Regions from separate parts of the Rouxiella sp. T17 genome, predicted to be linked through region 3. Evidence: predicted binding sites of a transcription regulator. Region 3 holds the regulator's gene; each other region holds the start of a gene.
What was found. Region 3 encodes LexA, which represses DNA repair genes until DNA is damaged. Its sites were predicted from a motif close to TNCTGTATGTACATACAGNA; they were not measured.
Positions count from the first base shown of each region.

Region 1: the regulator LexA is predicted to act here: its motif matches at 4,232-4,251, upstream of SC206_RS18815 (metal-dependent hydrolase).
Region 2: the regulator LexA is predicted to act here: its motif matches at 4,432-4,451, upstream of rmuC (DNA recombination protein RmuC).

Region 1 covers NZ_JAWUEA010000040.1:220,087-230,023, forward strand. The annotation lists gene SC206_RS18800 (MFS transporter) at 1-930, opposite strand, end outside; gene kdgR (DNA-binding transcriptional regulator KdgR) at 1,177-1,968, shown strand; gene SC206_RS18810 (L-cystine transporter) at 2,083-3,474, opposite strand; gene SC206_RS18815 (metal-dependent hydrolase) at 3,655-4,212, opposite strand; gene kduD (2-dehydro-3-deoxy-D-gluconate 5-dehydrogenase KduD) at 4,414-5,175, opposite strand; gene kduI (5-dehydro-4-deoxy-D-glucuronate isomerase) at 5,236-6,072, opposite strand; gene hxpB (hexitol phosphatase HxpB) at 6,328-6,993, opposite strand; gene SC206_RS18835 (YniB family protein) at 7,173-7,721, shown strand; gene SC206_RS18840 (fructosamine kinase family protein) at 7,874-8,737, opposite strand; gene SC206_RS18845 (transglycosylase SLT domain-containing protein) at 9,154-9,786, shown strand.
Region 2 covers NZ_JAWUEA010000025.1:13,459-23,395, reverse strand. The annotation lists gene SC206_RS06190 (SDR family NAD(P)-dependent oxidoreductase) at 1-483, shown strand, start outside; gene SC206_RS06185 (dienelactone hydrolase family protein) at 607-1,434, opposite strand; gene udp (uridine phosphorylase) at 1,958-2,719, shown strand; gene SC206_RS06175 (tyrosine-protein phosphatase) at 2,948-3,730, shown strand; gene SC206_RS06170 (DedA family protein) at 3,824-4,351, shown strand; gene rmuC (DNA recombination protein RmuC) at 4,496-5,980, shown strand; gene ubiE (bifunctional demethylmenaquinone methyltransferase/2-methoxy-6-polyprenyl-1,4-benzoquinol methylase UbiE) at 6,104-6,877, shown strand; gene ubiJ (ubiquinone biosynthesis protein UbiJ) at 6,891-7,502, shown strand; gene ubiB (ubiquinone biosynthesis regulatory protein kinase UbiB) at 7,499-9,139, shown strand; gene tatA (Sec-independent protein translocase subunit TatA) at 9,234-9,503, shown strand; gene tatB (Sec-independent protein translocase protein TatB) at 9,507-9,937, shown strand, end outside.
Region 3 covers NZ_JAWUEA010000013.1:19,711-29,647, forward strand. The annotation lists gene SC206_RS04195 (hypothetical protein) at 1-1,193, opposite strand, end outside; gene psiE (phosphate-starvation-inducible protein PsiE) at 1,370-1,777, shown strand; gene ubiC (chorismate lyase) at 1,875-2,396, shown strand; gene ubiA (4-hydroxybenzoate octaprenyltransferase) at 2,448-3,320, shown strand; gene plsB (glycerol-3-phosphate 1-O-acyltransferase PlsB) at 3,438-5,918, opposite strand; gene SC206_RS04220 (diacylglycerol kinase) at 6,046-6,414, shown strand; gene lexA (transcriptional repressor LexA) at 6,566-7,174, shown strand; gene dinF (MATE family efflux transporter DinF) at 7,414-8,754, shown strand; gene SC206_RS04235 (CsbD family protein) at 8,891-9,100, shown strand; gene SC206_RS04240 (GFA family protein) at 9,301-9,726, opposite strand; gene zur (zinc uptake transcriptional repressor Zur) at 9,827-9,937, opposite strand, start outside.

The DNA of each region.
Region 1 (9,937 bases), on a different contig from region 3:
AAGCAGCAGGCCGGTAGAAACCGCGTCCAGCCCGAGCGTGTTTTGCAGGAAAAACGGCAGCGACACAAATGCCAGCATCTGCGCGGCAAAAGAGCACATCGAGGTGCCGATCGACAGGCTAAAAATCGGAATGCGCAGCAGATCGACGGGCAGCAACGGCGAAGACTTGTTGAGCTGGCGGCGAACAAAGAACCAGCCAATCACCAGCAGCCCGACCACTTCCGCCAGAATCAGTCGGTGATCTTGCCCCTGCGCATAACCACTCATCGCACTGATTAACAGGCCAAAGGTGAGGGCGTTCATCACGCTGGAGATAAAATCGAACTTTTGACCCGCCGTTTTAACACTGTTGGCCGGAAGATATTTAAGCCCCATAAAGAAGGCAAGCAGGCCGATAGGCAGATTAATGGCGAACAGCCACGGCCAGTTGGCGACCGACAAAATAGCCGCCGCGACGGTTGGCCCAGCGGCAGAAGAAACCGCGACAATCAGCGCGTTAATGCCCATTCCGCGTCCGAGATAGCGCTGCGGATAAATTATCCTCACCATCGCCGTATTGACGCTCATGATACAGGCCGCGCCAAGCCCCTGTAACACGCGCGCCAAAGTCAGCGTTGGCAGTGAATCAGAGAGGGCGCAGGCGAGAGACGTAAAGCTGAATACTACCAAGCCAATCATATAGATGCGGCGATAACCAAAGATTTCCCCGAGCGATGCCAGCGACAGCAGCGAGACCGTGATCGCCAATTGGTAAGCGTTAACGATCCAAATCGAGGAGGCGGGACTGGCGTTCAGGTCTTGCGCAATCGTGGGTAACGCGACGTTGGCGATCGCGCCGTCGAGCACAGAAACCGTAATACCCAACGCAATGGTCAAGATTGCGCCGTAGCGTTGAGGGGCGGGAAGGCCGTCGTTAACCGTGGTTGTCATGTCTGGGCGTCAGCTGGTAGCTAATAAGTGAAGGAAATATTACCACGCTAACTACTCAACGTCCTTTTTGACGCGCGGTGACAGGACTTTATTAATTGTAACCAGAATTAACACTTTTTGAACAGGCCAAAATGCGATCGAGTTCAATTGTTTAGAAATAGCGTTCCATTTTTTATGAAACAAAAAAAGTATCGCCTGGCTATTTGTGAAATAATGAATTCATATACCTTTAAGCAGGATAAAATTATGACCATCGCTGAACTTGATAAGCAACCCGATTCCGTTTCATCGGTTTTGAAAGTGTTTGGCATCTTGCAGGCGCTGGGTGAAGAACGCGAGATTGGCATTACCGAACTTTCGCAGCGCGTCATGATGTCGAAAAGCACGGTTTATCGCTTCTTGCAGACCATGAAATCGCTGGGCTATGTCGATCAGGAAGGGGATTCCGAAAAGTATACCCTGACGCTGAAACTGTTCGAACTAGGAGCAAAAGCGCTGCAAAACGTTGATTTGATTCGCTCTGCCGACATCCAGATGCGTGAAATTTCGCGCCTGACGCGTGAAACGATTCACCTTGGCGCGCTCGACGAAGATGGCATCGTTTATATCCATAAAATCGACTCAATGTATAACCTGCGCATGCATTCGCGGATTGGTCGTCGAAATCCGTTGCACAGCACGGCTATCGGCAAAGTGTTGATGGCGTGGGGCGAGGCGAACGACGTTAAAGCCTTGCTGGCCGAGATGCAGTTTACCCGCAGCACGGATAACACCATTATGGACGTGCCGAGTTTGGTTAAGGTACTAGAAAAGGTGCGCGAGCAGGGCTTTGGCGAAGATATCGAAGAGCAGGAGCAGGGCTTACGCTGCATCGCGGTGCCGGTGTTTGACCGTTTTGGCGTGGTCATTGCGGGCCTGAGTATTTCGTTCCCGACCATTCGTTTCTCGGAAGAGAGCAAAAAGGATTATGTGGCGATGCTGCACACGGCGGCGCGCAATATCTCCGAGCAGATGGGGTTCCACGACTATCCGTTTTAAGTGCAGCCGTTTTAACTGCGGCCATTTTAAGCGCGTCCTCCTCTGATCCTGTTCCTCTGGCAATAAAAAAGGCGAAGCTCGATGCTTCGCCTTTTTGCCTTTCAGAAATCGCTGTTAACGATGCGCCAGCTCGGCGTGCTCGTCTTCATCCATCACCTTTTTGTCGGTGAGTTTCAGCAGTTGGCTGGTGATGGTGCCTGCGGTCATTGAACCGCTGACGTTCAGCGCGGTGCGGCCCATGTCAATCAACGGCTCGATGGAAATCAGCAGCGCGACCAGCGTAACCGGCAGACCCATGGCAGGCAAAACGATCAGCGCAGCAAAGGTCGCGCCGCCGCCTACGCCCGCCACACCGGCAGAGGAAAGCGTCACGATGCCGACCAGCGTTGCGATCCACATCGGCTCGAACGGGTTGATGCCCACGGTTGGCGCAACCATTACTGCCAGCATCGTCGGGTAAAGTCCTGCACAGCCGTTCTGGCCGATAGTGGCGCCAAAGGAGGCGGCAAAGCTGGCGATTGATTCTGGAATACCCAGACGGCGGGTTTGCGCTTCAACGGCCAAAGGAATGGTCGCGGCGCTCGAACGGCTGGTGAAAGCAAACGACAGCACGGGCCAAACCTTGCGGAAGAATCGGGCCGGATTCACGCCGGTAAAGGAGAGCAGCAGGGCGTGGATGGCAAACATAATCGCCAGACCCAGATAAGAGGCCACCACAAAACTGCCCAGCTTGATGATGTCGTGGATGTTTGAACCGGCGACCACTTTGGTCATCAGCGCCATCACGCCGTAAGGCGTCAGCTTCATCACCAGACGAACCAGCTTCATCACCCAGGCTTGCAAAATGTTGATAAACGCCAACACTTTCGGCCCTTTTTCGGCATCGTCTTTTACCAGTTGCAGCGCCGCAACGCCTGCGAAGGCAGCAAAGATCACCACGCTGATAATCGAGGTCGGGCTTGCCCCAGTCAGGTCGGCAAACGGGTTTTTAGGAATAAAGGAAAGAATCATCTGCGGCACGGTCAGGTCGGCCACTTTGCCCACATAGTTGGTTTGAATAGCCGCCAGACGCGCGGTTTCCTGCGTGCCCTGCACCAAACCTTCCGCCGTCAGGCCAAACAGCTTGGTGACAAACACGCCAACCAGCGCGGCAATCAGCGTGGTAAACAGTAGCGTGCCGATGGTCAGGAAGCTGATTTTACCCAACGACGACGCATTATGCAGACGCGCCACCGCGCTGAGAATCGAGACGAACACCAGCGGCATGACAATCATCTGCAACAGCTGCACGTAGCCATTACCGACAATATTGAACCACGGAATCGAGCTTTTCAGCACGGCGCTGTCCGAGCCGTATATGAGCTGCAAGGCCAGACCAAACACCACGCCGACCAGCAGGCCAACGAGAACTTTTTTCGCCAAACTCCACTGCGCGCGGCTTGATTTAGCCAACAGCAGCAGGAGAACGACGAAAACCACTACATTCAGAATGAGCGGAAGATTCATACCCAGAACTCCAGAAAAAGTATATTTAAGAAGGCCGCCAGAAGAATTTTTGGCGGCGCTTGCGATGGGCGTAGATTAACAGATCAAAAAGGGGAGCTCTTATAACCAAAAAGAATGGCCTATTACTTTTCGTTTAATATTGTATGTAGAGTGAACGATCCGGCTGTTTTGTAGACTCAATTAAGTCAAATACCTCAAAATAAAGTCTAGGCTATGCGGATTGATTGCACCAATGATGGGCGACCAATCGGGCCAGAAGAGGGTGAGTCCGACCATTATCAAACAGAAAATCCGCTCCAGCTGATTACCTTTTTGCGAGGTAATAATAGGAAAACGGAATCGCCAGCGGCAGGGCCACAATAACGGCACGCCGGCGGGTGTCAGCATGTCGGCCAGAATATGGCTCAAATAGCCAATCACCATGCCGTGCAGGGCGTCAATCGGGATGACCCAATCTTGAGGCAAACGGGTTTTTAACAAAAATACGCCAGCGGCCACGGCCAACAGGCTGTGCGTAAAGCCCCGATGGCCGAATATTCGCGCAATCGGCGCGGAGATAAACCTGAGCCGCTGTCCGAGCAGGGATTTTGGGTGATCGATATCAGGCACCAGCGACATCAATAGCGAGGCTGGAATAATATGCCACCAGTCACCGTGAGCGAGCTCAGGCGATAATTGTGCCTTTTTAGCGAACACTGCGCAGGCGATAGAAAAAATGAGGTGACCTTCCGCAGTCATAATGCTTCCGAAACTGAATAACTGTTATTTTATCCAGTATAGGTGAAAGCCTTTTCGCGCGGTAGGTGTTACGCTGTAACTATTTGTCAACGCGTTGATAATTAATGCAAAAATTATTGCGCCGTGACAGTGTCATGACGCTTTTATTCACACTCGGACACGCTATGTTCACTCTGCGATCATGCCTAAGGTAAAACGCCTTTAACGTGCCAGCCAGCCGCCGTCTACCGCCAGCGTATAGCCGTTGACATAATCCGAGGCGCGCGACGCCAGAAATACCACGGGACCCATGATATCTTCCTGCTCGCCCCAGCGTCCGGCAGGAATGCGGTCGAGAATTTCCTGACTCCGTCCTTCGTCGGCGCGCAGCTGCTCGGTATTGTTCGTCACCATATATCCGGGCGCGATTGCGTTGACGTTAATGTGATGTTTGGCCCATTCGTTGGCCAGCAGGCGAGTAATGCCCATCACCGCGCTTTTCGACGCCGTATAAGACGGCACGCGGATCCCGCCCTGAAAAGAGAGCATCGAGGCAATATTGATAATCTTGCCGCCGCCGCCCTGTTTGATAAACTGTTTCGCGACCGCCTGCGCCATGAAAAACAGCGATTTGCTGTTAACGTTCATCACGTCATCCCAGTCTTTTTCGCTAAAATTCAGCGCATCTTCGCGGCGGATAATTCCGGCATTATTAACCAGAATATCGACGCCACCCATTTCGCTGACTGCGCTTTCAAGTAAACGCGGGATAGCCTCGATGCTGGTCAGATCGGCGCGTAAATCGAGAAAGCGACGGCCAAGGGCGTGAACCGCGTCGAGCGTTTCGTTCGGTTCAGAGCGATTGACGCCAATAATATCGCAGCCAGCCTGCGCCAAACCTATCGCCATTGCCTGTCCCAGGCCCGTATTGCAGCCGGTTACCAGCGCCACTTTCCCTTGCAAATCAAAACTGTTAAGCACCATAGCTCTATCCCGCCCGTTAGTTGACACGCAAACTCTCTTTCTATTTTCGTTTCAAAAAAACTATCTCAGGTCGCTGACGGCGACGTGGTCCATGTCGGCAAACTCCTGATTTTCGCCAATCATGCCCCAGATAAAGGTGTAACGTTTGGTGCCGACGCCCGCGTGGATTGACCAGCTTGGCGAAATGACGGCCTGCTCGTTATGAACCAGTAAATGACGCGTCTCCTGCGGCTGACCCATCATGTGGAAAACGGCGGTGTCGTCGTCCATATCAAAGTAGAAATAGACTTCCATGCGGCGCTCGTGGGTGTGGCAAGGCATGGTGTTCCACAGGCTGCCTTCTTCAAGCTTGGTCAGGCCCATGGTCAGCTGGCAGGTTTCCAGCACGTCCGGCACGATAAATTTATTAATGGTGCGGCGATTGCTGGTGGCGGCATCGCCCAGCGTCTGCGGTGAAGCTTCGGCGAGGGTGATTTTTTTGTCCGGGAAGCGAGAATGCGCCGGCGCGCTGTTGTAGTAAAACTTGGCGGGGCGGCTCGCCTCAACGCTGCTGAATTCAACCTGCTGCGCGCCTTTGCCGACGTACAGCGCTTCTTCATTGCCGATTTCATAGGTTTTACCGTCGACCACAATTAATCCGGGGCCGCCGATATTAATCACGCCTAATTCACGGCGCTCAAGAAAATAGCTCACGCCAAGTTGCTTACCGACTTCATCACCTACCGACACCGTTTTATTCACGGGCATGATACCGCCGACGATAATGCGGTCGGTGTGACTATAGGTCATGGTGTAAGCATCCTGCTCGAAGATTTTTTCAATCAGAAACTCGCGGCGCAGGCCACTAGTATCGAGCTGTTTCGCGTGATCGCTGTGAATACTTTGACGAACTTGCATGTCATTGCCTCTTCTTAATGATCGGAATGGAAGGGGGCAAAGCGGGATAAAAGGCAGCCCGAATCGCCCTGATGAAAGAAGCATAGGACGATTGGGAAATGAATTCAATAAAAATGAAATGCTGTTTTAATTTTTGTGGGCGGGGTCAATGTTTCGGATTATTGGGACAAGCTGAAGGGAAAAGAGACAAAAAAAGCGGACTCGAAAGTCCGCTGAAATCATCTTTAGTAAGGAGCGATTTTCGCACAGCCACGCCTAGCCGAGATGCTCAGCCTTAAGCTCTGTTAAAGAGGAGAGCTTCACGTCAGCCAGCGCCCAGCGGGCATCGTCGCCCAGCAGGTGATCGGGTACGACAATCGAGCGCATCCGCGCGGCCTTGGTGGCTATCATGCCGTTAAACGAATCTTCGAGCGTGACGCAGTCCAGCGGATCAACGTTGAGCGCCGAGGCGGCGCGTAGATAAACTTCCGGGTGCGGCTTGCTGTAAGGCAGGTGCTCGGCCGACTGGCGAATTTCGAAATAGGATTGCAGATTAAACATCTCGAGCACCTTGTCGAGCATGTGCAGCGGAGACGCCGACGCCAAGCCAATCTTGAGGCCTCGCGCCTGACACAGCTTCAGCGCGTCTTCTACGCCGGGCAGCAGCGGGCGGGTTTGCTCGACCAGTTCAATCGTGCGGGCAATAATTCGCGCCGTCACCTCGGCCTCGCTCACGCCTTTCCACGGCAATACTCGCGCCCAAAGACGCACGGTTTGGTCAATGCGCAGACCTAACGTAGAGGGAATCAGATCCTTTTTAGAAATATCGACGCCGACGCTTTCGAAAATCTCCAGCTCCGACTGCATCCACAACGGTTCCGAATCAATCAGCAGACCATCCATGTCAAAAATCGCGGCCTGAACGGGGTTTACCTGACTCATTTTTACCACTCCCTATTACACTGAATTTGCGGGTTGTGAATTGAGCATAACACAGAGATATTGGCCGCTCAGGAGGGAAATAGTGAGGGACTAAAAGATGTTAACTAATTTTTTGGGCGCGTTTCGTTAACTATGGTTAAACTGACCTCTCTAACGAGACGTCCTAACAAGGGGAATTCATGACGTATCAACAGGCAGGACGCGTCGCCGTCATTAAACGTATCTTGGGATGGGTAATTTTTATTCCGGCGTTGTTGTCGACGATAATTTCACTGCTCAACTTCTTTTACGAGCAGGCCAAGGCAGAAAAGGGCATTAATGCCGTAATGGTCGATTTTGTTCACGTGATGGTGGACATGGCGAAATTTAATACGCCGTTCCTGAACGTTTTCTGGAATAACGCGCCGCTTCCGGTTTTGGGCGAAGGCGTGACCAGCGCTAATCTGATGTTCATCCTGATTTACTGGCTTATTTTTGTCGGGCTGGCATTGCAGGCGAGCGGGGCGCGAATGTCGCGGCAGGTCAGGCATATTCGTGAAGGCGTGCAGGACCAGTTGATTCTGGAGCAGACTAAAGGCGTTGATGCGCGTACTCAGCAGCAAATTGAAGAGCGAATTGTCATTCCTCGCCACACTATTTTCCTGCAATATTTCCCGCTGTATATTCTGCCGTTAATTATTGCTGTCGTGGCCTATTTCGTCTTGAAATTATTAGGGTTGATTCACTGATTTTGGCTTTCATCCAGACTGGAAAAAAGTGAATTCGGTCTGAGTGAAACCTGATTAAAAGCTGATAGAAACCTGAAGAAAACCTGAATAAAGCAAAGCCTGATCATATTATTATGTTCAGGCTTTTTTATGCATATTAGCTGAGATATATATTAGGTTTCTAGCAATAAACGATCGATTGCCCGCTGCGCCACCACGCTATGCTGGCCGCCAAACAGGTTGCTGCGATTTAATAAATAATAGAGCTGATAGAGTGGCTGACGTTCGATATATCCTGCCGGAAGAGGCGTCACGCTTTGATAGCCGTCGAGCAATTCGGGCGGAATATTAGGATAAAGCGGCAGCATCGCAAGGTCGCATTCCCGGTCACCCCAGTAACAGGCGGGATCGAAAATCAGCGGACCCAAGGCACTTTGCGCGCAGTTGTGCGGCCAGAGATCGCCATGCAGCAATGAAGGCTGAGGCTGGTGGTTTTGCAGCTTGGCCCGCACCCGTTCGATAATCAGCTCGGTGTCGCCGAAGATAACCCCTTTTTCAGCCGCCAACTGGAGTTGCCAGCCGATGCGCTGCTGCGAAAAGAAGGTCGACCATTTACGCTGCCAGGCGTTGGGTTGCGGCACCGTCGCCAGCTCGTTGTCGAAATCCAGACCAAACTCAAGCTGTTCGCTCCACTGGTGAAGTGCCGCCAGCTGCTGGCCTAAAAGATGAGCATTATCAACGTCAAGCGAGTCAATAGGGAAGTATTCAAGCAGCAAAAAGCTGTAATCGCGATCACTGCCGACGCCGTAAACTTCGGGAACGTTCACGGTTTGGCTTTTTGCCAGCAGCGCCAGTTGATCGGCTTCGGCAGCAAAAATAGGCAATAATTCGCGGGAGTTACACTTCACGAACACTTCGCGATCGCCATAACTGAGACGCCAGGCTGCGTGAATTTCACCGCCGGGAAGCTCGACACGCTCACGAATTTCGGCACTGCCCAGATGTTCACTCAACAGACGATTAACGGCTTGCCACATGGTTTCACCCCTTCTGACTGGCCTGATAATTCATTACGTTAGCGCTTATTCCGCGTGAAAACGCCGATCGATCGCACAGCCTGAATTAAAACTGGTTAATCCGCAGATAAGCCGTTTCACTTCAAGTTTTTCAAGTTCAAGCATAAGTTCAAATTCAACTCATTTTCACTTTCAGTGTAGTTTGAATGTGCAGATTCAATCGCAGTTAAATTTATTCAAATATTAGGCTTTGAAGATTAAAACGTGCTGAATAGCCGTTTCTATACCAAACCTGACATTAATACAGGATTTATCCGATCGACTAAAACCTCAGATCCTTGTTTCATCTACCATTATCGATTTTAGTCGAAAATTTTATTTAGGTGCTCAAAAAATATGTATATGCTTGCTTTCGTCCTGGTTGCGAGATAACTCATTTGAAACTCAAATTTCTTTATTTGACGACAGCGCTATTTCTAGTTGGGTGCGCAAAAGAAACCCCAACGCAAACAAGCAAATTGCTCCCTCAACAGCGTATTCCCGACACCCCTTCGTTAATGCATCAGGGGCCTTACGGAAGTGTTATCAAGCAGGCTGCCAGCACTTATGGCGTTGATGAAACTCTCGTTAAAGCGATTATTCAGGTTGAGTCCGGATTTAACCCCGGTGCAGTGAGCAAGTCGAATGCCGTCGGATTAATGCAGCTCAAGGCCTCGACCGCCGGGCGCGACGCCTACCGACTGAAAGGGCGCAACGGACAGCCTTCAACCTCGGCATTAAAAGATCCGACCGTAAATATTGATTTGGGTACCGCTTACCTAAGCATGTTGCAGCAGCAGCTGGCCGGGATTAACAATCCGCAAACGCTGCGTTATGCCACCACAGTTGCTTATGCAAACGGCGCTGGCGCGCTTCTGAGAACCTTCTCGAAAGACAGGGTTTATGCCGTCGCGAAAATCAATCAGATGACCCCTGAACAGTTTTACAAACACATTCAGGAAAACCATCCAGCCGCACAGGCCCCGCGTTACCTCTGGAAAGTGAACAACGCCTATCTGGCGATGCGCTAAGTTTACGTGGTCCAACGAATAAATCGTGCTGCATCCGCGTAAGTTGCTGGAAAAATGCGCTTTACGGATGCTACACTCTACCCAGTTTTTCGCGTCGCACTCTACGCTCTGCCGTATTTTGAGCTCAGACGTGTACATATTTGGCAAGGTA
Region 2 (9,937 bases), on a different contig from region 3:
GGCCAGGTTAATGAAGCGAGTATCGAAGACTGGAAAAAAGTCTTTGATATCGATGTCAGCGGCGTGTTTTACACCACCCGTTTCTTCATCGAAGCCTTGAAGAAAAGCAAAGGTAACATCGTCAACGTCTCCTCCGTTTCGGGTTTGGGCGGCGACTGGGGCATGAGCTTCTACAACGCGGCGAAGGGCGCGGTGAGCAACTTTACTCGTTCACTGGCGATGGATCACGGCGCGGACGGCGTGCGTGTGAATGCCGTTTGCCCAAGCTTGACCATCACCGACATGGCCGAAGATATCAAGGATAACAAAGAGCTGCTGGCGAAATTTGCCGAGCGTATTCCGCTGGGTCGTGCGGCGCAGCCAGAAGAAATTGCCTCGGTCATTGCCTTCCTGGCAAGCGACGATGCGCGCTTTGTTACGGGCGTAAACCTGCCTGTTGATGGCGGACTCAGCGCCTCAAACGGACAGCCGCGTCAGGCCTGATTCAGTTATCAGACCTCATTAGGTTATTAGGTTATAAATAGTAATAACGAAAAGCCCCGTCAGGTTAGCCTGCGGGGCTTTTTCTATTATTCTTAGCGGTTTATCAATCAGCCAGCCTGAATCTTATTTAACGCCGTATTTGGCAAACCATGCCAGCATGCGCTGCCAGCCGTCGGTAGCCGCCTCGGCGTTGTAACTTGGGCGATAATCGGCGTTAAAGGCGTGGCCTGCTTCCGGATACACCACGATTTCGGCGGTAGCATTGGCGGCACGAATCGCCTGACGCATGCTTTCAATTGAATCCTGTGGAATGCTCGTGTCCTGACCGCCGTAAAGGCCCAACACCGGCGCAGTTAAATCAACGGCTTCGTCTACCGGATGAGTTGGCGTTGTCAGCGTTTTGTTGCCCACCAGCTTGCCATACCATGCCGCGCCCGCTTTCAACTGTGGACTGTGCGCCGCGTAGAGCCAGGTAATACGGCCGCCCCAGCAGAAACCGGTAATCGCCAATTTGGTCGCGTCGCCACCGTGCTGCGCGGCCCAATGCGCGGTGTGGTCGAGGTCGGCCAGCACCTGTTGGTCGGGCACTTTGCTGACCAGTTTTTCGAACAACTCGTTGATATCGTTGTAGTCAGAAGGATCGCCCTGACGGAAATAAAGCTCCGGCGCAATGGCCAGATAACCCTCTTTCGCCAAACGACGGCACAGGTCACGGATGTGCTCATGCACGCCGAAAATCTCCTGCACCACTAAAACGATAGGCAGCTTGCCCGTGTATTCGGCAGGGCGAGCCAGATAAGCGGGGAGATGTTCACCCTGCGACGGAATTGTTGTCTCGCCCGCATACAAACCTTCAGCGTCGGTATGAATTGTGGAGGCAGAGACAGGCGTAACGGCAGGCGAGAAACTGTCAGGCGCTTGTTTTAATTCGAGTAAAGTATCTTTCTTCATTACAGTCTCCATACAGGGTAAGTGCTTTTCTTATCAGTAAGAAAGATGAGGTTCTTTAAGCCATAAATGTATTTTTTAAAACGTTGGAACTGCTCAAAAGCGTAAAACGCTTTCAGGTTTTAAAACTATAAGCCAAATGGTCACCACATCAACCACCATAGCCTGTCACTCTGTCAGGACTTATGTAAAAAATGCTGACACGCGGAAATTTTGACCGTTTTGATAGACTGATAACGCAAATATTTTGTCTGGAAGTGACGAACGTGCCAGTTTATTGTGAGTTGCGTCACATAATTTATGAAAACGATGATAATCACAGTGTTGCTTAGCGATTGCCTTCACAAAATTAACTCACAATGAACGATAGAGTAGTGGAATAAACAGCCTGTAACGTTTTGCCGATTCACATCCGGCCAAACTGACATTGACCGGATCAAAGACCTTGACCGAATCAAAGACCTTGATCGAACCAAACACATTGATCGAATCAAAGACAATGACCGAATTAAAATGGAGTTAAATTATGTCTCAATCTGACGTTTTCCACCTTGGCCTGACAAAAAGCGATCTTCAGGGCGCAACCTTAGCCATTGTGCCGGGTGATCCTGAGCGCGTTGAAAAAATTGCAAGACTGATGGAAAACCCGGTGCGTCTGGCTTCTCATCGTGAATTCACCTCCTGGCGCGCAGAGCTGGACGGCAAGCCCGTTATTGTCTGTTCAACCGGCATCGGCGGCCCTTCTACTTCTATCGCCGTCGAAGAGCTGGCGCAGCTCGGCATCCGCACCTTCCTGCGCATTGGCACCACCGGCGCGATTCAGCCGCATATTAACGTCGGCGATGTGCTGGTCACCACGGCAGCCGTGCGTCTAGACGGCGCGAGCTTGCATTTTGCGCCGATGGAGTTTCCGGCCGTGGCCGATTTCGCCTGTACTACGGCGCTGGTGGAGGCTTCAAAAGCCGTGGGCGCCACTATTCACATCGGCGTGACTGCCTCTTCCGACACCTTCTATCCGGGTCAGGAACGTTACGACACCTATTCAGGCCGCGTGGTGCGTCGTTTTAAAGAATCGATGCAAGAGTGGCAGGAGATGGGCGTGATGAACTACGAAATGGAGTCCGCCACGCTGCTGACCATGTGTGCCAGCCAAGGCCTGCGCGCCGGCATGGTGGCAGGAGTTATCGTCAATCGTACTCAACAAGAGATCCCGAATGCCGAGACGATGAAACAGACGGAAAGCCATGCGGTAAAAATCGTGGTCGAGGCGGCGCGTCGTCTGATCTAAACCTGAGTGATATCTGAGAAAGATCGGATAAATATCTGATAAAGATCGGATGTAACCTGAAGATGAACATAATAAGGGTCGCCAATGGGCGGCCCGTTTTTTTATCTTCGCGAAGCTATCTGTTATGGTCGTGGAACGAACTTTGGGCAATCTTTTCTACTTACTGGCTTGTCCATCACCGACATTTTCATCACTGACTTGTTCATCATCAAATTGCAACGAGGCACTATGACGGCACAAATTTTACTTCATCCCTCTCTGATGCCTCTCGAAGGCGGTGTGAATTTCCGCGATCTTGGCGGCAATACGGTCGCTGATGGCCGTCGCATCAAGCGCGGCCTGCTGTTTCGTTCTGGCGCGCTGGATACGCTGACAGAACAGGATCAGCAGTTTCTGAGCAATCTTCCGCTTAACGTTATTCTTGATTACCGCGACGCAGATGAAGTGGCGGCCAAGCCCGATATTCTGTGGTCCGGCTGCGAATATCATCAGGTGGCGGCCAATCCGATGAGTCACGAGGTCAATGCCAATCTTGAAAGGCTGACCGCAGAAACTATCGCCGCCTTTGACCCGCAGGCCTTTATGCTCGAGCTTTACCGCCGCCTGCCGTTTAACAATGCGGCCTATAAAAAGCTGGTTAGCCTGCTTTGCGAGACACAAGAGGGCGCGCTGGTGCAGCACTGCGCCGTGGGCAAGGACCGCACGGGTATGGGTGCCGTTATTGTACTGCTGGCGCTGGGCGCGGAGTGGAGCACCATCAAAGAAGACTACCTGCTGACTGAAACGACGCTGGCAAACTTCCGTGAAAACATGCTCGATAAGCTGTCGATCACCCTGCCACCCGAGGCGCTGGAGAAGTTTGCCTACGTGCTTTCCGTGCAGGAGCTGTTTATTGATACCGCGCTGCAGGCCATCCTCGAGGCTTACGGCACGACGGACAGCTGGCTGGAAAAAGAGTACGGCATGACAGAAGAAGTGCGGGAAACGCTGCGCGACCGTTATCTGGAATAATCGCTTCGTTAAGCTAATGTTGTCCTGATTTGATTTTTAATGTCTGCTACAGACAGAGCAGGTAGTTTTAGACTTTTACAGGGGCAATATTCATTGAGCATTAACGAAGTTATTCATTACGTCACCGAATTCGTGCGCCAGCATCAGGCTTGGGCAGCGCCAATCGTGTTTTTCCTGGCCTTTGGCGAGTCGCTGGCCTTCCTTTCTTTGCTGTTACCCGCCACGGTTATTTTGCTGGGGTTGGGCGCGCTGATTGGCGAGGCGGGCATTCCCTTCTGGCCGATTTTCGCCGGTGCGGCGGCCGGAGGATTCTTCGGTGACTGGCTATCTTACTGGATCGGCTCGCATTATAGCGATCGCGTGCCGCATATCTGGCCTTTCAAAAAGCATCCGCAAATGCTTGAGCGCGGGCATGCTTTCTTCGACCGTTGGGGCATGGCGGGCGCATTTATCGGCCGTTTCTTTGGCCCGCTTCGCGCGGTGGTTCCACTGGTGGCCGGAATTTGCGGCATGCCACAGCGTTATTTCCAGCTGGCGAATTTCAGCTCGGCGATAATTTGGGCCTTTGGCATTCTTGCGCCTGGTGCCTTTGGTATCAAATGGTTAAGCCAGTTTTTCTAAGCGTTTTAATTGAAAACTCAACGACCGTATTACAAGGATTCTGGAAGACGTCTCGCAAAGCGCGGGCGTCATTCAAAAGCATCTGGACATCCATACAGCATGCCTTTACCTTGACTCACAGAGATGTAAACAGAGGAATTTACGGTGGATTTCAGCATGCTTTACGCGCTAGGCGCTGGACTGACGGGCCTGCTCATCGGCTGGTTAATCGTCAGCCTGCGCCAAAATCAAATTCAGGCGGAGAGCGAAACCCGCTATAAACTGCTGGAGCAGGCGCAAACTCAGCTCATGGCTGAAAAAGAGACGCTGCACCGCGAAATTTTACAGGCGCGACAGCAGCAGCGTGACAGCGAAATCGAACTGAGAAAACTGCATAGCGCGCAGGCGGCAAGCAGTGAAAAGCTGCAACTGTTGGCGCACTGGCAAAACGAGTGTGACCAGCTTAATCAAGAGCTGCGGGCGCAGCGTGAAATAAATAGTGCGCAAGAAGCCGAGCTGCGTGAAGTGTCGACCCGTCTTGATGAAACGCGTATGGCGGCGGAAGAAAAACAGCGGCTGTTAATCAACAGTGAACAAAGGCTAAACAGCCAGTTCGAGAACCTTGCCAATCGAATTTTCGAGCAAAGTGGCCGCCGCGCAGATGAGCAGAACAAGCAAAGTCTCGACAAACTGCTGCTGCCGCTGCGTGAACAGCTCGACGGCTTTCGTCGTCAGGTGCAAGACAGTTTTGGTCAGGAAGCCCGTGAGCGCCACACGCTAACCCACGAAATTCGCAGCCTGCAGCAGTTGAATGCGCAGATGGCGCGCGAAGCGCTGAATCTGACCAAAGCGTTAAAAGGCGATAACAAAACGCAGGGTAACTGGGGCGAGGTGGTGCTGAGCCGCGTGCTTGAAGCGTCCGGCCTGCGTGAGGGCTACGAATACCAGACCCAGGTCAGCGTGCAAACGGAAAATAACAGTCGCATGCAGCCCGACGTGGTGGTGCGATTACCGCAAAGCAAAGACGTGGTTATCGACGCCAAGATGTCGCTGGTGGCCTATGAACGTTACTTCAACGGCGAAGATGAGCTGGTGCGCGAGGCGGCGCTGAGTGAGCACATCACTTCTATTCGCGGACACATTCGTTTGCTGGGCCGCAAAGATTATCAACAGCTGCCGGGGTTGCGCAGCCTTGATTACGTGCTGATGTTTATTCCGGTGGAGCCGGCCTTTATGGTGGCAATCGACCGCGAACCTGAACTGATCAGCGAGGCGTTGAATCACAACATCATGCTGGTCAGCCCGACGACTCTGCTGGTGGCGTTACGCACTATCAGTAATCTTTGGCGCTACGAGCATCAGAGCCAAAATGCCAAGCAGATTGCCGACCGCGCCGCGCGGCTGTATGACAAACTCAGACTGTTCGTCGACGACATGCAATCGATGGGACAAAGTCTCGATAAAGCGCAGACAAGTTATCGTCTTGCAATGAACAAACTTTCTCAGGGCCGTGGTAATCTGGTCGGCCAGGTTGAGAGCTTTAGGGCGATGGGCGTTGAAATCAAACGGCCTATTAGTCCAACCCTCGCCGAGCAGGCCGTCGCTGAAGATGACCCCGAATTTCAGGCTTCTCTCGACGACCTTGGTTAATGCGTAAACAATAATTTCACGGCTTGATCACCGCGTGCGGCGCAAATCGCATCGGAGATGGGGCTTTCCTCGGGGTTCTGATACACTTTCCCCAGGCGATATACTGAATAAGCAGGCAGAAATATGGAAAAGCAGACGCAGGAAAATGTAGATTCTCAAGAAACTACACACTTTGGATTTCGTACCGTAGCCAAAAACAACAAAGCAGAGATGGTAGCTGAAGTCTTTCACTCTGTGGCCGCGAAATATGACCTGATGAATGACCTGATGTCATTCGGTATTCATCGTATCTGGAAGCGTTATGCTATCGACTGTAGCGGCGTGCGCCGTGGGCAGCGCGTTCTAGATTTGGCCGGCGGCACGGGCGATCTGACCGCCAAGTTTTCCCGTTTGGTAGGAGAGCAGGGCGAAGTTGTGCTGGCAGACATCAACGATTCCATGCTGAAAATGGGTCGTGAAAAGCTGCGTAACAACGGGATTGTGGGCAATGTGAGCTACGTACAGGCCAACGCCGAAGCTCTGCCATTCCCTGATAACTATTTTGACTGCATCACTATCTCTTTTGGTCTGCGTAACGTAACTGAAAAAGAGAAAGCGCTGCGTTCCATGTTCCGCGTGTTGAAGCCGGGCGGCCGTTTGCTGGTGCTGGAATTCTCCAAACCCCTGATCGCGCCATTGAGCAAAGCCTACGACACCTACTCTTTCCACATCTTGCCAAGAATTGGCGAGCTGGTGGCGCAAGATGCCGAGAGCTATCGTTATCTGGCCGAATCCATCCGTATGCACCCGGATCAGGAAACGCTGAAGGGCATGATGGGCGATGCCGGTTTCGAGAACGTGACTTACAGCAACCTGACTGGCGGTATCGTTGCGCTGCACCGAGGTTTCAAGTTCTGATATGGAAATGCCGATGTTGTTAACTCCGTTATTGACTGCCGCTATCGAAACCGCCCTTAATCATCTGTTGTTTAAGGATCGCAGTATGAAGGCCGCAAGGCTTCGACTGGCGGGCAAAGTTTTACGTATTGAGCTGCAGGAGCTGAGTTCACCGCTGACGCTAATCTTTAGTGAGCAAAAGGTCGATGTCCTGGGGCAGTGGGACGGCGCGGCAGATTGCACCGTGATTTCTCGCCTTTCAACCTTGCGCAAACTGCGCGACCGCCAACAGTTGGCTCCGCTTATTCGCAGCGGCGACCTCAACGTTGAAGGTGATATTCAGGTCGTGCAGCAGTTTTCTGCTCTGATGGACATGTCCGAATGGGAACCCGCCGAGCTGCTGGCGCCTTACATCGGCGATATCGCCGCGCAGGGTATTAGCCAGGCCGTTACCGGCGGTTTTCGCTTCCTGACCGCGGGTGTCAAAAAACATCAGGGCCAAGTTGCTCAAGTGCTTACCGAAGAGTGGAAACTGGCTCCCGGCGCGCTCGAAGCCGCCTGGTTTACCGATGAAGTTTCTGCTCTTGAGCGTCAAGCCCATGCGCTGGAAGCGCGCCTTAACAAACTACTGGGAGGGAATCGATGACTCCAGGTGAAATGCGTCGCCTGTATCTGATTATTCGGGTATTTCTCACTTACGGCCTTGATGAACTCATCCCTAAAATTAAGCTGACTCTGCCGCTGCGATTAGGTCGTCATCTCTTTTTCTGGGTGCCTTTCCGTCATCAAGACAAACTGCTCGGCACGCGCCTGCGCCTCGCGCTCGAAGAGCTGGGTCCGGTATGGATCAAGTTTGGTCAGATGCTTTCTACGCGTCGCGACCTGTTCCCGCCCGTTGTCGCCGACCAGCTGGCCCTGTTGCAGGACCACGTTGCTCCGTTTGACGGCGCGCTGGCCCGCAAACATATCGAGCTGGCATTGGGCGGTCCGATAGAAACCTGGTTTGATGATTTTGACCAAAACGCCTTGGCGTCGGCCTCTATCGCACAGGTTCATACGGCAGTACTCAAAGAAAACGGCAAGAAAGTAGTGCTCAAGGTTATTCGCCCTGACATCATGCCGATCATCAAGGCGGACACCCGTCTGATGGCGCGTCTGGCCGGTTGGGTCTCGAAATGGCTGCCGGACGGTCGTCGTCTGCGTCCGCGTGAAGTGGTTAGAGAATATGAGAAAACGCTGCTCGACGAGCTGAACCTGCTGCGCGAGGCGGCGAACTCTATTCAGCTGCGCAGAAACTTCGAAAATAGCCCGGTGCTATACGTGCCTGAAGTTTATCCAGACTACTGCCGCGAGCGTTTGCTGGTCATGGAGCGCATTTACGGCATTCCAATTTCCGACGTCGCCGCACTCGAGAAGCAGGGCACCAACATGAAGGTGCTGGCCGAACGTGGCGTGCAGGTATTCTTTACTCAGGTCTTCCGTGACAGCTTTTTCCATGCGGATATGCATCCGGGCAACATTTTTGTTAGTTATGAAACGCCGGAAGATCCTTGCTACATCGCTATCGATTGCGGCATAGTTGGATCGCTTAACAAAGAAGACAAACGTTATCTGGCCGAGAATTTTATCGCCTTCTTTAACCGCGATTATCGCAAGGTTGCCGAGCTGCATGTCGACTCTGGCTGGGTTCCGCGCGATACCAACGTCGAAGAGTTCGAGTTCGCCATTCGTACCGTTTGTGAACCCATTTTCGAAAAGCCGCTGGCAGAAATTTCCTTCGGTAACGTATTGTTAAACCTGTTTAACACGGCCCGACGTTTTAACATGCAGGTACAGCCTCAGTTAGTGCTGTTACAGAAAACCCTGCTGTATGTTGAAGGCCTTGGCAGGCAGCTCTATCCGCAGCTTGATCTCTGGACAACGGCGAAACCCTTCCTCGAAAGCTGGATTAAAGATCAGATTGGATTACCGGCCATGGTTCGCGCCTTTAAAGACCGCGCACCGTTCTGGATTGAAAAACTGCCCGAGCTCCCTGAACTGGTTTATGACAGTCTTAAACAGCAGCAGTTGATGTCGTACAATCTTGAAAAGCTGACCCAGCAGTTAGAGAAACAGTCTACCCGCGAAGGTCAATCCCAATACCTGCTAGGTGTGGGCGCGGCATTACTGGTTGGCGGCACGGTACTGATGCTGGGTAAGGTCGAGGTTTACCCCGCTTGGCTTATGGCTGCGGGTGTGGTCGCCTGGATTTTCGGATGGAAACGAACCAGCAAGACCGAGTAACGGTTTAAAAATCTTATAACTGACATTATGTGTCGTCTAGCGGCGTAGGTCGTGTAACGGCAACGATTAATTCTTGTTTATTGAGGTAAATACCATGGGTGCATTTAGTCTTACGCACTGGCTAGTCATTGCGGTAATCGTGGTGCTGCTGTTCGGTACCAAAAAACTGCGTGGTCTGGGCAGCGATCTTGGCGCTTCAATCAAAGGCTTTAAAAAAGCCATGAATGACGATGATAAAACCAAGACGCACACACCAACTGATACAACCGGGTCTGATGCAGAATTTTCGGCCAAGTCTTTAGAAAGCACCAAGCCGGAAGTGAAAGCAGAAGAAACTAAGAGTCAAAACAAAGAGCAGGTATAAGCCGTGTTCGACATTGGGTTTAGTGAACTGCTGCTGGTATTCGTTATTGGTCTGGTTGTGCTCGGACCCGAACGTCTGCCCGTGGCGGTAAGAAGTGTAGCGGGCTGGATCCGTACTCTACGTGCGATGGCAGCATCGGTACAAAACGAGCTTAATCAAGAGCTGAAACTGCAAGAGTTGCAGGACAGCCTGAAAAAAGCAGAAGAGGCCGGCTTGAAGAATTTGTCGCCAGAGATCAAATCGTCTATCGATGATTTGAAAGAGGCGGCGTCTTCAATGAAACGCTCAATTCACGAGAATCTGAGCCCAGCCGATCAGGCAATTGCCGACGCGCACGACGGAAACACCATTCATAACCCTGTGCTTCGCGATCCTGAAGCACACTATGATGAAGGGATTTCTCCGGCAACTGCCGATCATCAGGCCGGTTCACC
Region 3 (9,937 bases):
GTGACAAAAGCGCCGGTGCTGTCACCGTCGCTGTGACAATTTTGCACCACGCAGGAAGAGCTGGCGGTTAAGTCATTGAGATGACGCGCATTAGAGGTCGTGCAATCGACAATATTTCCATACTGACAGTAAATTTGCTGCGTCAGATAACCCGCGCCGCCCCATGAAACCGAAGGCGGATTGCTCAGCGAACACTGCTCGGTGCGAAAGAACGTGTTCCAACGGCGAAAAATCACCGACCAGAAAGTGCCTTGCGCATGAATTCGGTAAACGTCGCAGTAAATCGCGTATTCGAAGGTGATCGGCTGCGAACTGACGTCAGCCAGCTGGCCCTGGCCGATAAACTGCATATTTTGAATCGAGACATTTTTTATCGGCGTCACTTTGCGCCACGTTAAGGTTTCTCCCGTTTCCAGCTGCCAGCCGTTTCGATAATTTAAACGCACGTGGCTGGCGTCAATGTGCGCCGTTATTTGCACCAGCCGCTGGATTTTTCGCTGCCAGCGACCGGCCAGCTTGGCGGATTCAAGACAGTACCACTGCCCGACCGGAAACTGGCTACTGTCATCGACAGGGTAAATTTCATTGAGTAACGGCAGCGGTTGGCGCAGGGCGCGGGTGGTTACGCTTTTTTCTACCTCACCGCGAAAGGAGAAAATAGCCGACAGATAGTTCTCTTTCCTGTTTTCGAGCGGCGTAAGGCCCGAGGTAGTAATCGTATGGCCGCCAAAATCGAGGATAATATCGGAACGGGTAAAGAGGTGGCGCACGGAAAAGTTAAGCGACGTGTGCGCTTCAATTCGATGAATCAGTGGGTCATTGATCATCGCGTCCAGCGCGTCGTCGGCAGCATTGTCGCCATTGAAAATGCCAAACTGGCGGAAATCCATTACGCCGTTGTGCAGTTGCAGCCAGCGGCCTTTGATAATGCCCTGCGCCGAAATTATCGTGCCGTCGTTGGCGGGCTGTTCGTTTACGGCGTCCCAGTACATCAGCTTGCCGCCGCCGTCGCCCGCAAAATGGTAGCCGAGAACCACGGCGCAAAGCCTGTCTGGCGGCGCAGCGCGCTTTCTCAAAGCCGAGACATTATTGACGCTGACCATGCTGGTTGGATTCGCCGCCGCCGCCGTTAACAATCCGGCCGACACCACGCCGCCTGCCAGCCCTGAAAGCAGCTCTCGTCGATTTATCATCAGGATCCTTACGGAAGAGGGCGTGCAAAGGGTTTTTTGCAAACCGAGCCGCCAACGTTGAGTATCCGTGCTGGGCAAATAATAAGCAAACGTACGGCTGGCCTCACAACCCGCTTTCGCCACGCAAACGCTGTGGTATTCTGCTGACATTCAACAATAAGTGGGATCTGGATCACATGGCAGGATCAAAGAGGGCGACCGCGATCGCCGTCGTTATGCAGCGTTTATTAAACGTTTTTCTTTTAGGGTTGGCAGCAATTTTAATGCTGTTTTTAGGCCGGGAAACTTATCACCTTGCCTTGGTGCTGTTCGTTAATAACGATGAATCTTCGTCTTATATGCTGATTGAAGGCATCGTCATTTACTTCCTGTACTTCGAGTTTATCGCCTTGATTGTTAAGTATTTTGCCTCGGGTTATCACTTCCCGCTGCGCTATTTTATTTACATCGGCATCACGGCGATTATTCGCTTTATCATTGTCGATCATAAAAGCCCGATCGACACGCTGCTCTACACTGCCGCCATTCTGGTGCTGGTAGTGACGCTGTTCCTCGCCAATGGCGAACGCCTGAAACGCGAATAAATGATGACCCCGGCGGGATTACCGCCGGGAGTTTCTGCGCTAGAATGCCCGCCTGAATCCCTTTTTTGGTAGCGATCACTACCTGCTCGGAGTGTTAATGTCTGAGTCTTATGTGCCTTTTCCCAATGCTATTCACTGGTTCGAATTTACCGCCGATGTTCCGCCCGGGGTCGTAGACTGGCTGCTGGAGATGGGCTCGATGACCCGTCGTTTCGAGCAGCACTGCACCAAAGTCAGCGTCACGCCGCAGCGCGAATGTTTTATTGCACGCGCCGAGCTGAGCGACGGAGAAGCGGCACAACTGCCTGAAAGTGAACGTTATTGGCTGCGTGAAATCGTGCTGTTTGGCGATGAAGAACCCTGGCTGCTGGGGCGCACGGTGATTCCACTCGAAACGTTGACCGGCCCCGATCAGGCGCTGGTGGACCTCGGCACCCTGCCGCTCGGACGCTATTTGTTTAGCGGTAATCAACTTAGCCGTGACTATATTCATCTGGGCCAACAGGCTAAACACTGGGCGCGCCGCTCGCGGCTACGGCTGTCGGACAAGCCGCTGCTGCTGACCGAAATATTCCTGCCCGCCTCGCCGGTCTATTTTTGTACGGAAAAACCAGCGTAGCAAAACCGTCAAACTTGACTGATTATTTTATGCCTCAAGGAGAACACCACGTTGATAGGGACCAAAACACGGGGACAATGGCGCGATTATTGTCGCCTGATGCGAATTGACAAGCCGATTGGGTCGCTGCTGCTAATGTGGCCGACGCTGTGGGCGCTGTGGCTGGTTAGCGGCGGAATGCCGCCTATAAAAATTCTGATTATCTTCGTGCTGGGCGTGTTTTTCATGCGCGCGGCGGGTTGTGTCATCAATGATTACGCCGACAGAAAGGTCGACGGCCACGTAAAACGCACCGCCGGACGACCGCTGCCGAGTGGTGCTATCACCAGCAAACAGGCAAAAATGCTGTTCGGCGGCCTGGTGCTGGCCTCTTTCCTGCTGGCGCTGATGCTGAACGGTAAAACGATTCTGCTGTCGTTTGTCGCGCTGGGGCTGGCGTGGGTTTATCCGTTTATGAAACGGGTGAGTCATCTGCCGCAGGTGGTGCTGGGCGCGGCGTTTGGCTGGGCAATTCCGATGGCTTACATGGCGGTGGGTGAAACCTTGCCGCTGAGTTGCTGGCTGCTGTTTATCGCCAATCTGTGCTGGACGGTCGCCTATGACACGCAGTACGCCATGGTGGATAGAGACGACGACCTGAAGATTGGCGTCAAGTCGACCGCGATTCTGTTTGGACGCTACGACAACCTGATTATTGGCCTGTTACAGCTGGCGACGCTGGCGCTGATGATGATTATCGGCCATTTAAATCAGCTGGGCGCGCCGTTTTACTGGTCGCTGCTGCTGGCCGCCTGCCTGTTTGTTCATCAACAAAAAATCACTGCCAAACGCCAGCGCGATCTCTGCTTCCAGGCGTTTCGCAATAATAACTATGTCGGCATGGTGATGTTCATCGGCATCTTTCTGAGCTTTTATATGCGCTAAGCCTTTGTATATCTAGTTAATAAGTTTAGAAAGCAGAAAAGGAAAACCCCGCTAATCGCAAGACTGGCGGGGTTTTTTATTGGCTTTCAACGCGCAATTCACGCGAAACGAAAAAGTTTAGTGGTCGGTATCTCGCACGTCGATCTTCGGTTCGTCTGGCGGTTCAGTCGCAGCAGGCAACTCAGAAGGCATGCCGGCGCTTTCGATGGTCAAGCGAATGTCGGGCGTGATCAGGTCGCTGAGAATGGTGTAAATCTCGCGCGTGTGCTCCGGAATCGCATCACCAATATCGTTGATGTAGCCTTCGTTACGCAGCGTGCCGACCAGCGTGGTGAATACCGCCTTGTCGAAGAACTCCGGCGCATTAATCCCGTGCAGCACCGAAAGACGCTGCGCCATGATCCGGCTCTCTTTCTCGAGCGCGCCGCGACTTATGCTCGGATTATTGCTCAGTAAGGAGAGCGTAATCGCGTAGCGTTGCAGGGTTTCACGCACGCCCGCCGCCAGCAGTTGCAACGGACGGTTGCGCAGCGGATTCAGCGACAGACGATCGCCGGTAATCAGAATCAGCTCCTGACGTGCCAGTTCGCTGCTTAATACCTCTAACAATTCAGGCAGCTGCGCCTTATCGTAGTGCATAAACAGTTCGGCTTTCATCATCGGATAAATCAGCTCGACCTGACGCAGCAGCTCGGTTTTACTAACTTCACCGTGATGCAGCACGATGCTGGCAATCAGTGAAGGCATCACCAGCAGGTGATGAATATTGTTGCGATAATAGGTCATCAGCACCGCCTGCTCGCGCGGCAGAATGATGATATCGCCAATATTGTCCTTCTCGACCTGGAACTTGTTCATGTTCAGGGCGTGATCCAGCAGCGCGTCGGCGGTGTGTTCCGGCACGGTGGAATCCTGATTGTAAGGCACGTTGCGCAGTAGTTGCAGGTAGCAGTCGAGCTGTTCAATCAGCTGTTCGCGGGTCAAAGAACGTTGGCGCGAAGCCAGCAGCGCCGTCGAGCAGAGATTCATCGCGTTGGCCGCAGCCGAGTTATTGATGCGCACCATAATCTTGTCCGCAATGTCCTGCACGGTTGGCGTCAACCAGCTCGGACGATGGGCTTCGATAGGGTCGATAGAGTCGCGCCACTGCGGCACGTTCTGGTTTAGGTACGGCGTTAAATGCAGCGGCTCGCCAAAGTTGACGTAGCCCTGACCCAGATTGCGCAATTTACGCAAGCCGTTGATCATCTGCATGAAACTCTCTTTCTCTTTGGTCGCACCGCGCAGCTCTTTGGCGTAGGTACCGACCTCCATTACATGCTCGTAACCGATATAAATCGGCACAAGAGTAATCGGACGCGAACCGCCGCGCAGCATGGCCTGAATGGTCATCGACAGCGTGCCGGTTTTCGGTTCGAGCAGGCGACCCGTGCGTGAACGTCCACCTTCAACAAAGTATTCTACCGAGTAACCCCGGCTAAACAGTTCGCCCAGATATTCGCGGAATACCGTGGAGTAAAGTTTATTGCCTTTAAAGGTACGACGAATAAAGAACGCGCCCAGACGACGGAAAATCGGGCCCGCCGGCCAGAAATTCAGGTTGATACCCGCCGCGATGTGCGGAGGAACCAGACCCTGATGATAGAGCACGTAGGAAAGCAGCAGGTAGTCCATGTGGCTGCGATGGCAGGGCACATAAACGATTTCCTGACCGTCCTGCGCTAACTGACGCACGCGCTCGGCGTTGTTAACGTTGATACCTTTATAAAGACGGTTCCAGGTCCAGCTCAGCACGCGGTCGGAGAGGCGCACGGCTTCATAGTTGAAGTCGGCGGCAATTTCTTCCATCAGCGCTATCGCGTTCTGCTGCGCCTTGTCGTAAGAGATCTTTTTGGTTCGCGCTTCATCTTCAACCGCTTTTTCAATGGCTTTCGAGGCCAGTAGCTTGTTGAACAGGTCTTGACGCACCGGCAGACGAGGCCCGACAGCGGCGTGACGTTGACGCGAGAAGTGCATCCGCGCGACGCGAGCAAGCTTGTGGGCGATGGTTTTATCCGTGCCGTGCTGGGTCGCCATATCGCGCAGAGAAACGGTGTTGGAGAAACGCACAAAGCTGTCGCGCCCCAGCCAGAGCACCGCGAAGAACTTCTGGACGCCGTTCAGCACGCGCAAATGTGGCGTGTCTTGACCTTCACGACCCGGAGCACGGCCAAACATAACAGACACCGGCAGCATCTGAATGTCGAGATTTGGATTATTGCGATGCAGATCGAGATAATCGTGGAACAGCTTTACCGATTCCTGCTGATGCTGGTAATAAGGGAAGACGCGCGGCCCTTCACCGATGAAAACGTGGCTCGGCAGCTGCACGCCGTCGATTTCCAGCGGAATGAGAGGGTCGGGCAGATTCTGCGCCAGGCACTGGGCCCGCAGCGTCAGAAGGTCGGCCTTGGAGTTATAAGGCAAAACATACAGAATCGGGCGCGTTGGGTCCAAACGCATTTCCGTCACCGGATCTGTAGGAATGACCTTGCTGCTTACCAGCATTTTTAGCGGTAAATTCAGTAAGGTATAATAAAGTCTACGCCATCCTGACATAAAAAATGTGAAGCCTCTTGTTAGCAATTCGCGGCAAGGATACCAGAAAGCCGGTATGAGATCTGTGGTGATAGGACAACCGATTCAGGCTAAAATGCCTGAAAATCACTTTAAGACGCAAAATATAATGACAAATCAGGTCACCGGACTCACCCGAATTTACAAGGCTGCCGGATATTCTTTAAAAGGATTAACCTCGGCCTGGAAGCACGAAGCCGCCTTTCGACAGGAAGCCGTGGTCGTCATTCCCGCCATCTTACTGGCATTTTACCTTGATGTGAGCAGCATCGAGCGTATTTTAATGATCGGATCACTGATTTTGGTGCTGGTGGTTGAATTATTGAACAGCGCCATAGAAGCCGCCATTGACCGAATCGGGCCAGAATTTCACACCCTTTCGGGCAGGGCGAAAGACATGGGCTCCGCCGCCGTGCTGATCGCCATTTTATTTGCACTTTTTACCTGGTTAACGATCCTCGTGCCGCACTGGCGCTAGAGTTACGGCAAAAGTTGGCGAAAGTGACGGCAAAAGAATATTGAATATTTAAAAGCCGCTTAATGTTTGTTTTTTGTGTACTCTCTGGTTTTCATTCCAGCTTTACCTGTATATACTCACAGCTAGACTGTATAAACAAACAGGGGGCGACATGAAAGCACTTACAGCTAGACAACAAGAGGTCTATGACCTTATTCGCGATCATATCGCCACCACCGGTATGCCGCCAACGCGTGCAGAAATTGCTACCCGACTCGGGTTCCGTTCTCCCAACGCGGCAGAAGAGCATTTGAAAGCTCTGGCGCGCAAGAACGTCATCGAGATTGTTTCCGGTGCGTCACGCGGTATTCGCCTGTTAATGGAAGAAGAAGACGGTTTGCCGCTAATTGGCCGTGTTGCTGCCGGTGAGCCTTTGCTCGCGACTCAGCACATCGAAGCGCATTATCAGGTCGATCCTGCAATGTTCAAACCTAACGCCGACTTCCTGCTGCGCGTCAGCGGCATGTCGATGCGTGATATCGGTATTCTCGACGGCGATCTGCTGGCTGTCCACAAAACCCAGGATGCCCGTAATGGTCAGGTTGTGGTTGCGCGTATCGACGACGAAGTGACAGTAAAACGTCTCAAAAAGCAGGGCAATATTATTCAGCTGCTGCCTGAAAACAGTGACTTCGAGCCAATCGTTGTCGACCTGCGCGAGCAGAGCTTCAGCATTGAAGGCTTGGCCGTAGGCGTAATTCGTAACGGCGACTGGTCCTAGTTTTTATTAGCTGCAATCGAGCGTGACGGCTCTTCTATGTCGTCATGCTGCATCCTTGTCACACGTTAAGGATTACGCGTTACGTCATTACGCGTTAAATGATGACGTGTTAAGTCATTGCGTGTTAAGTCTGGCTTTACTTTAAAAGCGTTGCTGCTTAAGTTGGGATCGACACCCATTTATTGAGCGCCGCCTTTCATGTCTGCATTTTCTAGCCTGTCCTTGATTTAGAAAATAACATGCCCCTACTTCATAAAATAAAAAGCACCTTTCTAAGCCCGACCGACAAAGCGCTGTGGTTGCTGGCTCTCCCGATGATTTTCTCCAATATTACCGTGCCGCTATTAGGACTGGTCGATACTGCCGTCATCGGCCATCTCGACAGCCCCGACTATCTCGGCGGCGTCGCGGTGGGTGCCATGGTAACCAGCTTCCTGTTTATGCTGCTGCTTTTCCTGCGCATGAGTACCACAGGTTTAACCGCGCAGGCGCTCGGCGCACAAGATAATGTTCGGCTAGCCCGCGCTTTCGTGCAGCCTTTTTTATTGGCGCTGATTGCCGGGGCGCTGATCTTCCTGTTTCGCCACCCTTTGATTTCGCTCGCTTTACAGATTGTGGGCGGCAGTCAGGCCGTGTTGCAACAGGCGCAGATTTTCTTGTCTATTCGCTGGTATAGCGCGCCGGCCTCTTTGGCGAATCTGGTGATTCTGGGCTGGTTGCTGGGCATTCAATATGTGCGTGCGCCGGTCATTATGCTGATCGCCGGAAACATGCTTAACGTGATTCTAGATTTGTGGCTGGTCGTTGATCTTGGCTGGAATGTGAAAGGCGCTGCGGTCGCGACGGTCTGTTCAGAATATGCCACGCTGGTGCTCGGCCTGTGGCTGGTTTCGATTGTTATGAGAAGGCGCGGCATCACCTGGCTGATGTTGAAACAGGCGTGGCGCGGCAATCTGCGTAAACTCTTTGCTCTAAACCGCGACATCATGCTGCGTTCGCTGCTCATCCAGCTGTGCTTTGCGTCGCTAACGGTGATCGGTGCGCGTTTAGGTAGCCAAACTGTGGCGGTAAATGCCGTATTAATGAATTTGCTGACCTTCACGGCGTTTGCGCTGGACGGCTTTGCTTACGCGGTCGAGGCGCATTCCGGCCAGGCGTTTGGCGCGAAGGATAAAAGCCAGCTGCTCAAAGTCTGGCATGCGGCCTGTCGTCAGGCAGGGTTGGTTGCGGTAGGTTTTGCCATCGTTTATGCCGTAGCGGGTGAGCAAATCGTCAACCTGCTGACCTCGCTGCCCGAGTTAAGAACTCTCGCCGATCGCTATCTTGGCTGGCAAATCGTGTTACCGCTGGTCGGCGTGTGGTGTTATCTGCTCGACGGCATGTTTATAGGCGCCACTCGCGGCAAAGAGATGCGTAACAGCATGGCGGTTGCGGCGGCGGGTTATGCGATTTCCTTACTGACATTACCCGTGCTTCACAATCACGCGCTGTGGCTTGCGGTTGCCGTCTTTCTTTCACTGCGGGGTTTGGCGTTGGGCTGGGTCTGGCGACAATATTGGCGTCGCGATAGCTGGTTTTAAATGCTTTGGATTATTCCGAGTTATAAGCAGATTGACTCAATATCCCTGCATTTCCGAAACTCTCTACTACAATTAGTACTGTTGAAAGGCATTAAACAAGTGCCACATAACCAGAGCTAATACAGGAGAGTTTACGATGAATAAGGATCAAGCAGACGGTAACTGGAAACAATTTAAAGGCAAAGTTAAAGAAAAATGGGGCAAGCTAACCGACGACGATCTGACTGTCGTAGAGGGTAAGCGCGACCAGCTGGTCGGTAAAATCCAGGAACGTTATGGATACCAGAAAGACGAAGCCGAGAAAGAACTCAAATCTTGGGAAACGGACAACAAGTACCACTGGTAGTCGAGTAAAGAGTGGTAGTCGTTAGTTTCTCAAAAGCTGCATCCTGAAATTTAAAAGCTGCTCCTACCCAAGGTGCTTTTCAGGATGCAGGGTACAAGGATGTACCTACCCGTTTTTTACCCTTCTTAGGCCATTTTCCCCGCTTCAACTTTTTTTCAATTTCTTCATCAACTTCGCCATCAACTTCTCTATCAACACTTTTACTCTTTTGTCGGCACAAACAGCAAATGACCTCTTTCTAGAGATTTCGATCCCGCTGGCCCATCTTGTGGGTGCGAAACACCGTTCATGACAGGAATATCAGTAAAGTCAAAAGGTGAGATATTTTCAAGGCAGGCGACATTTACGCCGTATTGCGTGGGAGTAGAGCGACGCTGGTGGTGCGTGTAAATGCCACAAATCGAGCAAAAGTAGTGTCTTGCCGTCATGGTATTGAAGCGATATTCGGTAAGTTTATCTTCGCCCTGCAAAATTTCTATGTCTGCCAATTCTGCTGAAACCACTACCGCGCCGCGCATTCTGCAATAAGAGCAATCGCAGCGTCTGGCGGTCTTAAAGCCGTCGGTAAGTTTGACGCTGAATTTTACTGCGCCGCAGTGACAACTGCCGTTAAGTGCGTTTTCCATATAAAAGCTCCCCGTCTCATCGTGACTGAAAGCTTAGTACATTTGTGTGACTCGTAGATGGCATTACGCGCAGGTGTCGAGATTTTTGAATAGGCGAAACTTAGCGTTTTTTAACCGCGATGCTGTGATCGTGCTCGCAATGGTCGTGACTTTCGCAGGCTTCAACGACCGAGCAGTCGGCACACAGGCCGTGAGCTTCGACCACGGAATG